Regions from separate parts of the Paenisporosarcina macmurdoensis genome, predicted to be linked through region 2. Evidence: riboswitches for the same ligand, from Rfam matches in the RefSeq annotation. Region 2 holds a riboswitch; the other holds the start of a gene.
What was found. Region 2 has a riboswitch for thiamine pyrophosphate ahead of ACFPYN_RS05010 (YkoF family thiamine/hydroxymethylpyrimidine-binding protein). Riboswitches for the same ligand answer to the same signal wherever they lie in the genome.

Region 1 (4,199 bases), on a different contig from region 2:
CTATTTAATTAAGAAAAACCGTGCAAAGTGCGACAGGTACTTTTAAGAAGTGTAACCATAGTAGCCTGTTAATTTTCGCTACGGTGGACGCTTTTCGCGGGCATGGCTTCAGTCTCCTCGTCACTGCAAAAACATGTGCTCCTGCGGTTACTCGTCGCAAAGATATCGGACGAATCACAGTTCGTCCAATATCTTTCCAGCGGGATCAGCGGGTCAGGTGAGACCCCGCAGATCGCGAAGTGACCGAGGAGGCTCACCGACCGCCCCGCGGAAAGCGTCCGCCTGTTTCTGCATCGCTACGCTAGCTTCGAAACATGAAAGGGCGTTGAAACGGAAATCAACAATAGTAATGAATCATCTTTTTGACCAAAGGACCTGAAACACTGGGTTTATGGAATTAAAATTATATACTTTCTTATCTTCTAAGAAAAAGCGGAAAGCGCCTTCTAGCTCGACACTGGCGCTAGAAAGATGAAAAGTGAAATCGTCTTTCTGACCCCATTAAGGTGCCCCGCGAGCTGGCGCTTGGGGCTAGACATAGCTACGCCAAGTTAAAAGGTGTAGCTTGAAAAATCTTATACTTTCTAATATTTTTAAAAAACACCAACTGCGCAATCGCTCAGTTGGTGTTTTCGTGTTAATTGATTTTTGTAATTAAAATGGGTTCGCCTTTTGTGACGATGACTGTATGCTCAATTTGTGCGACCAGAGATTTGTCTGGCGTTAAAAATGTCCAGCCGTCTCCAGATTCCACGATATGTTCCGCTTTTTCAGAAATAAACGGCTCTACTGCTAAAACCATTCCTTCTTTCAAAATAGTTGGTTCCCAAGCATCATAATAATTCAGAATATGTTGGGGCGCTTCATGAAGAGATTTACCAATCCCATGACCTGTTAAGTTCATGATGACTGTATAGCCATTAAGTTTAGCTTCGCGTTCAACAGCTTTACCGATTTGGTTTAAGCGTGCACCTGCTTTTACTTTTAACATCGCTCGATCAAAAGAGCTTTCTGCGACTTCACAAAGTTTTTCTATTTTCTTATGGCCTTCACCAACAGCGAATGAAATGCCTGTATCTGCAAAATAGCCATTAAGAGATCCAGAAACATCAATGTTGACGAGGTCACCATCTTTTATTATGCGTGAACCTGGTATTCCGTGCGCAACTTCTTCGTTTACACTAATGCAAGTGAAACCAGGAAAATCATACTCCCCTTTAGGACCTGAGATTGCTCCTGTTTCTTCAAACATACGTCCGCCAAGTTCATCAATTTCTTTTGTTGTCACACCGGGTTTCGTTGCTGCACGCATTGCGTCGCGAATCTCAGCAACGATTCTGCCTATTGTTTTTAACGACTCAAAGTCTTCAGTTGTTTTTGCAATCATATTCTTAAAATCCTTCTTTCTCAAAATATATATCCCATACTATACCATAAGAAAAGATGCTTTCCCATATGCCAGGACCATTCTGAACATTCAGGAAATCAATCTACTAGGTTGATTTATTTTATATACATTTTAACTCTTGTCTTTTAAGAGTATTAGATGATTTTCAAACGCCAGAAGACGCTTTCCGACCATTCAAGTCAGTTTATGTCCACTTGTTATCAAATGTACATGATAGCCAGTGAGCAACGCGTTACACCGTTTTATTTGGTTCAAGTAATCGTGGGGCAGCTAAGAAAAGTAATGAGCACACGAAAGCACTCAATAGAAATACTGGGATCATGTAAGTTGCATTATAAATAGTCGAGTACATAAATACATTAGCATCTTCAGCATACATGCCAAAGAAGAAAATACCGGTTATAACATGAATAACATAACGCAAGAACGAACCAATAAATACAGCAGAAACAATCGTGACTATCAATTTTCCACGTTTATTCTGTTGTGCATATTTAAAGTATTGTGATCGCACCAATCCTGCGAATCCAACTACACCATAAGCAATTAAATAATCTAGAATGACTTGCATAACTACAAAATTAAATGACAACGGGGTCACTGATATTAATCCTGAAACAATTTGCAACAGGCCAACTAGCAACCCAGTTATAACGCCGGCTAATGCCCCTCTGCGGAACGCCATTAAAACAATTGGAATCATCACTAAACTGACAGATCCCCCTTGCGGCATTTTAAAAGCAACAAAATCCAATACAAACCCCAACGCAGCAAAAATCGCAATCTCTACTAGCAGTAAAACTTTTTGATTTCTCATCTTTCTTCCTCCTTTTGCGATGTACTGCAAATCGCATGTCAGGGTGAAAAAAACCACAAAAAAACGACCTCAAGGACAGAGCCTGACGTCGTTGGAGTCGGTTTCTATCCACATCCCTGCGCAAGCATTAACTTACAGGTTCTAAGGGTTAGAACTTTTCTCGTTCACTCTCAGCCATTACAGGCTCCCCTTGTGGTACTTAACATCTAATTTTCATATTACGGGTTAATTGTACAGAAAGTGGGGAAAAGAAGCAAGAGGGTTCAGTAGTACTGTGACTTCTAGAGTCTCTATCAGTATACTGAGTATATAAAATTCAATAAGGATGTGAAGGTACATGATCGAATTGTTGAAAAATTTAGTAGCAATTAAAAGTGATACTGAGGATGGTGCAAATGAGGCACTTCGCTTTTGTTCTACATGGTTGGATCGTCATGAAATCACACATGAAATTATAGAGAATGAAGGACGATTAATGATTCACGCAGAAATAGGACAAGGTCCAACTACCATCGTTTGGAATGGCCATGTAGATGTAGTTCCTGGAAAAATCGAGCAATTTAATCCAGTTATTGATGGCGATCGCCTTTATGGTCGTGGATCAGCGGATATGAAAGCTGGCGTTGCAGCAATGATGGAAGCTTTTCGTCGCATTTCTTCAGCTAAAGAACAATTAAAACAGCGGATTGTTTTGCATATTGTAACGGATGAAGAAACAGGTGGAAGAAAAACATCAGGTCATCTCGTTGAGATTGGACGCTCGGGTGATTTTGTCATATGTGGAGAGCCCACACGTTTAAAACTAAGTGTGCAATCTAAAGGAATTTTACATGCTACTGTAACACTTTTCGGAAAGGCAGCACATGGATCCCGTCCTTGGGAAGGTACGAATGCTATTGAAGCTTCTTATGTGTTCCATGAGAAGTTAAAAACATTGCCATTCACTAAAGCAAGCAATGAATATTATGAATATCCTTCAATCAATTTGGCTAAAATTCAAGCAGGTGACCGTTATAATGTTGTACCAGATCAATGTGAAGTCAATTACGATATCCGTTTTGTACCAGGTCAAAATTGGGAAGATATTATCGAAGAAATGACGGAGCTTGCCCAATCAATTAATCCTAAAAATATCGTGAAACCTGGAGGTAAAACACCAGCAATTACGACAACTGAAGATAATCCTTTTGTTCAATCACTTGCAGTTGTAACAGCTGAAGTAACACAAAAAGATGCCGTGTTATTTGGACAGCATGGAGCCGCAGATACTCGCTATTATGCGAAGACGGGTGCTGGTGCTATTGAATTCGGCCCAAGTGGTGACGATTGGCACGGTCCTGGCGAATACGTGTTACTATCCTCTGTGGAACAATATGCAGATATTCTAACAAAACATGCATTAAGATGAAACCATTTGCATGGTGCACCGTATTAGTAGGTACTATCGTTTAGAGGAGGAGTAATTTTGGATAATCGCCGTGTATTATCCGCTTTATGTTATTTCAGTGTTTTATTTGCTCCATTTTTATTACCACTAATTGTGTACTTTATTTCACCTGATACTTTAGTAAAGCACCATGCAAAACGGTCTTTTTTATCACATTTGATTCCCGTCGCTTTAGGCGTTATAGGGTTTATTGTTTTAATGGTTAGTTCAGTAACCATGTATAGTACTATGGATTATTCGATTGCACCAACTGCGACTTCCTCTTTTGATTTCATGTCTGCAGGCATTCCTATATTGTTTATGTTGTTATATGGGATTTTGTCGATTGCTGTATTGATTTGGAACATTGTTCAAGGAATTAAAGTAATACAAGAGGTTTAGTAATTCTTACTTTCGGGAAATACACCACTATACAATAGTGATAGGAGCGATATATATGAAAATAGGTAACTTAGTTAAAACAGCTATAAAATTTGCACCAATCATTATTCCAATCGTGAAAAAAGTAATGGATAAGAAGAAAAATA
Region 2 (4,199 bases):
CAAAAGCTACTTCTTCTTGAATAGCCGAAACGCGTTTAGGATAGGACATGCTAGACCTTACTGGATTCACTTCGATTGGGAGGTCTCCTGATGCATGGACGTGAATGGCACGATCAAAAAAAGTTCCCCATAGATCAAGTTGGTGCTCGACGGCGATAATAGTTAATGGATATGGCCATTTCAAGGTATCGAGCCACTCCACAAATTGTTGTGCAGTTAGCGGGTCTAGATGGGCAAGTGGTTCATCGAGTAACAACACTTCTGGTTGCATGAGAATCGCGCACGCTGTTGCCACGCGTTGTTTCATTCCCCCAGAAAGAGTTTGTATGGTCGTTTTACGGAATGCTGTAAGTCCCGTCATTTCAAGAGTTTCCATGATGCGGGTCTCCATTTCTGGTCGACGAACATGCAAGTTTTCTAATGTGAAAGCCATTTCCTGTTCAACTGTGGGCATACAGAACTGTGTATCTGGATCTTGAAACACAGTAGCAATACGGTGGTTGATTTCACCAGGTGCAAAACTTGCAGCATCACGTTGCCAAAGTGTGATTGAACCTTCAAGGTCACCATCGCAATTGTCAGGATACAAGCGATTCATTAAATACAATAAGGTGCTTTTCCCGCATCCACTTGGACCATATAAAGCGACACGTTCACCAGCTCGAATGGAGAATGAAATGTTTCTGAAAACGGGAGATTCATCGTCTGGAAATTGAAAAGTAACACCTTTAAAATCAATGATTACCGGAGTTTCTTGAGTTATAACATTTGTTTTTGTGAGAAGGGAATTAACCAATAACCTCACCTTTTATCTTGTGATTTCTACCTGCATCACGAGAAATGGCATAACCACGAAGGGCCCCAGTAGCGAGTAAACCATCCGATAAATACTTACCACCTAAGCCAGCAATAACAGCTCCACTGATGACACGAAGCGTAAACATTAACACTAATAAAGATGGATCGAGAGCCGCGTAACCAGACACCAAGAAGCCATAAGCAAAACTAAAGACTGCGGAACCGACACCTGCTAAACAAAGTACCCACCAGTTATAACGCTTGTAGCCAGTTGCAGCAAATGCCGCTTCCGCACCTAGTCCCTGAACAAGTCCCGATAAAATCAAACGAGGACCAACTGCATTACCAATCATCACTTCAATCATGGCAGCCATCGTTTCTGACAACAAAGCAGCACCTGGTTTACGAATGATGTACGCACTGATAATCGAAACAATAAACCAAATTCCAAACATCCATTCATACGCAATTGGACCAATCACACCCGCCCAAATGTTACCGACTTGGACAAATAGTAAATACACGACCGCAAATACAACGGCAAACACGGACATTAAGACGACTTCTTTCAGTTTCCATGACTTCAACATGCTACGCATCTCCTTTATGAGAAGGGCTGTTGATGCTCATGTTTACAGTCATCACCAAGTGTTTATATTGGTCCGAACGAGCATGAGTGAACGATTCTTCAAGGAACGTAAATACCTGGTGGATATCGCCATGGAGTCCGCTTGCATAGTGCATCGACTCATTAAATACGCCATGTTCTTTTGCACGAGCTACTTCTGTATAAATGACCGACATATAGTCGGGGTTATTCATTGGATAGAGCGCAAACTGGGATGATACATATTGTTTGATCTCACGAATTTGAGGTTCATTTAACAAAATGTCATCTTTCTCTAAAAACACATCTCCCGCAGAATCCCCAGGACAACCAATCGAAAAGGTCCCGTTAAATGCCACATGTGCTCCAGTTTTTGCTGCATATAAAACAATCGCTCTGACTGTATCAAAGACGTGAATTTGCTTGCCGCGCATGACTGTGCTGACGTCATCCGTGTGCATCCAGACGTTTGATGTATCCGCTTCACGCAAAGCCCCTTTAATAATCTCAATAAAATTGTCTGCCATTGGATGAAGCGAAAATCGCAACCCCACTATTGGACTTGTTCCACAACTAAACACTTGTTCCATTCCCATCTCCTCCTTTTAATTGGTGTGATTAGCGAAAAAATTATCCCTAAATCACTGTTTTTGAACATAAAAATAGCCACATTCGACGTGGAATGCAGCTGTTTTGCTCAAAATAAGAGTTGGGCAAAAGTCGCCGCACTTCCTCACGCCAGTATTACCTGGATCGAGTGTTAAGGGATCGGAGCTAATGCTCTCATCTCAGCCAAAATATAGCACCCCTAGTGCAGTAATCGTATGTAGTTGTTTAAATGTTAAAGAACGGCTTCATTGTAACGCACGAAAAAGGTGTTGTAAACAAAAAGAATAAGAGCTGTAAAGTTACTAGTTAAATTATTTGACTGGTGAAACTAAGAATGAGATTTAAAATAATAATTTGTAAAGTACATATCCAACTAGTAATACAATTATTAATAATCCTGTTCCTTTCCAGCCTAAGTCACCAACTAAATCTGTTAAATTTCCATTTTCACCTCGACTGAATCCATCTCTTAATGCACCGCCCGGATTTCTTTTAAGTTCTTGTTGTCTTAATCTCTCTCTTTTTTCTTTTGGATGTTCTTGACGATTATTCAAACCAAGCACCCCCTATGAGTAATACTTCAACTAACCCGCGACGGTTGAAGTGAATACCTTCGCAATCTTATGTTTATTTTAACATAAATATCCATTTTTTATTTAAATAGTGCCATCCGTCTTCCATAATATGTAACGATTAATTCAGCTTTTCCTTAACAAAACTTGTCAAATTTCAAATTCTGTTCTATATTGTATATAACAAGTCTGTTCTAGTGTTAATAGAACAAAAGGTGGTCACATATGTTTATTGAGATTGAAGCAAATTCGGCTGTTCCGATCTATTTGCAATTGGCCCAACAAATTATTGAAGGTGTTGCGAAAGGTAGCTTGAAACCGGGTGATTCATTACCATCTGTTCGCGCATTTGCTGCAGACCTTGGGATGAACATGCATACCGTAAACAAAGCGTATCATTATTTAGAAGAGAAGGAATTTATCCGAATTGTACAGAAAAAAGGAGTATTCATTCATGAAAATGGAGTTCGAAAAGCATCTGAACTAGATCGTCTCCGCTTGAAAAAAGAATTACGTCCAATCATTGCAGAAGCACTTTGTCTACAACTGACTCAAGCTGAAATTGAGCTGTTAATAAACGAAATAACTTTAGACTTGAAGGAGGAAAAGTAATGGCCGCAATTATTTTTATTGTCATATTAATTTTCATTATTGCCATTCAAGCTTTCTTACCAAAGTTTTTAAGAGAAAGTGAGGCATTTGGGATATACATTCCCGATACTCATGTCAAAGACCAACGAATAGTACACATGAAAAACCGCTATACACAACTCATTTTAACGAGTGGAATCCTCATAATCGTGATTTTTATCGGATGGCTATGGATGTTCCGTCCTGCTGAAGAACAAATCGTCTTTTCAGGCATGGTTGCTCAAATTGGGGCGCTCATCTTTTCAATGGGACTTTATGCTAAAAATCATATCTCATTAGCTAATTGGAAGAAAAATGAAAAGTGGACGGAAGGGCAAAGTGAACGAAAAGTAGTCGACTTGCAATTTCGTGAACAACTTAAAATATTACCGAGCCTCTTCTTTATCATTCCAATGTTAATCACTCTTGGCTTAGGTGTCTTGGGGTTAAGCCAATACGATACGTTACCCAATCAGATTCCAACACATTGGGGACCAAGTGGTGAGGCAGACGCATTCGCTGAAAAAAGTTGGGGTTCGGTGAGTGCTTTGCCAATGATTACACTTTTACTCCAAGGGATGATGCTGTTCTTCAACGGTGCGATGAAACAATCAGGCGCAAAAATTCAAGTTCGACACAAGAAACGTTCACGTCAGCAACAACTCGCTTTTCGAAAATATTCAAGTTGGTTATTATTTGTCGTGACCATCACCGAAACTGTACTGATGGGGTACTTACAGCTGACAATCATCTATCCTGAAATCATGTCTGCAAGTGTGACGTTAGGCTTTACAATTGGCTATTTAGTTATCATTCTTGGGTCAGTTCTGTACTACACTGTAAAAGTAGGGCAAAGCGGTACAAGAATCGCTGTTGCAGAGCAAGATGTCAATCCTGAAAATGTCATTGATATGGATGACGATCAATACTGGAAGTTCGGTTTATTTTATGTGAATAAAGACGATCCGAGCATTCTCGTCGAA

Region 1: another riboswitch for thiamine pyrophosphate. It lies ahead of thiT (energy-coupled thiamine transporter ThiT); the one in region 2 lies ahead of ACFPYN_RS05010 (YkoF family thiamine/hydroxymethylpyrimidine-binding protein).

What each region holds. Positions count from the first base shown of each region.
Region 1 is NZ_JBHSRI010000003.1:46,349-50,547, forward strand. Features, by position in the region: gene map (type I methionyl aminopeptidase) at 638-1,387, opposite strand; gene thiT (energy-coupled thiamine transporter ThiT) at 1,641-2,225, opposite strand; TPP riboswitch at 2,322-2,426, opposite strand; gene ACFPYN_RS04170 (M20 family metallopeptidase) at 2,563-3,633, shown strand; gene ACFPYN_RS04175 (DUF4870 domain-containing protein) at 3,691-4,053, shown strand; gene ACFPYN_RS04180 (hypothetical protein) at 4,109-4,199, shown strand, end outside.
Region 2 is NZ_JBHSRI010000004.1:17,521-21,719, forward strand. Features, by position in the region: gene ACFPYN_RS05000 (ABC transporter ATP-binding protein) at 1-796, opposite strand, end outside; gene ACFPYN_RS05005 (ECF transporter S component) at 789-1,388, opposite strand; gene ACFPYN_RS05010 (YkoF family thiamine/hydroxymethylpyrimidine-binding protein) at 1,390-1,995, opposite strand; TPP riboswitch at 2,119-2,225, opposite strand; gene ACFPYN_RS05015 (DUF6366 family protein) at 2,356-2,568, opposite strand; gene ACFPYN_RS05020 (GntR family transcriptional regulator) at 2,812-3,198, shown strand; gene ACFPYN_RS05025 (DUF1648 domain-containing protein) at 3,198-4,199, shown strand, end outside.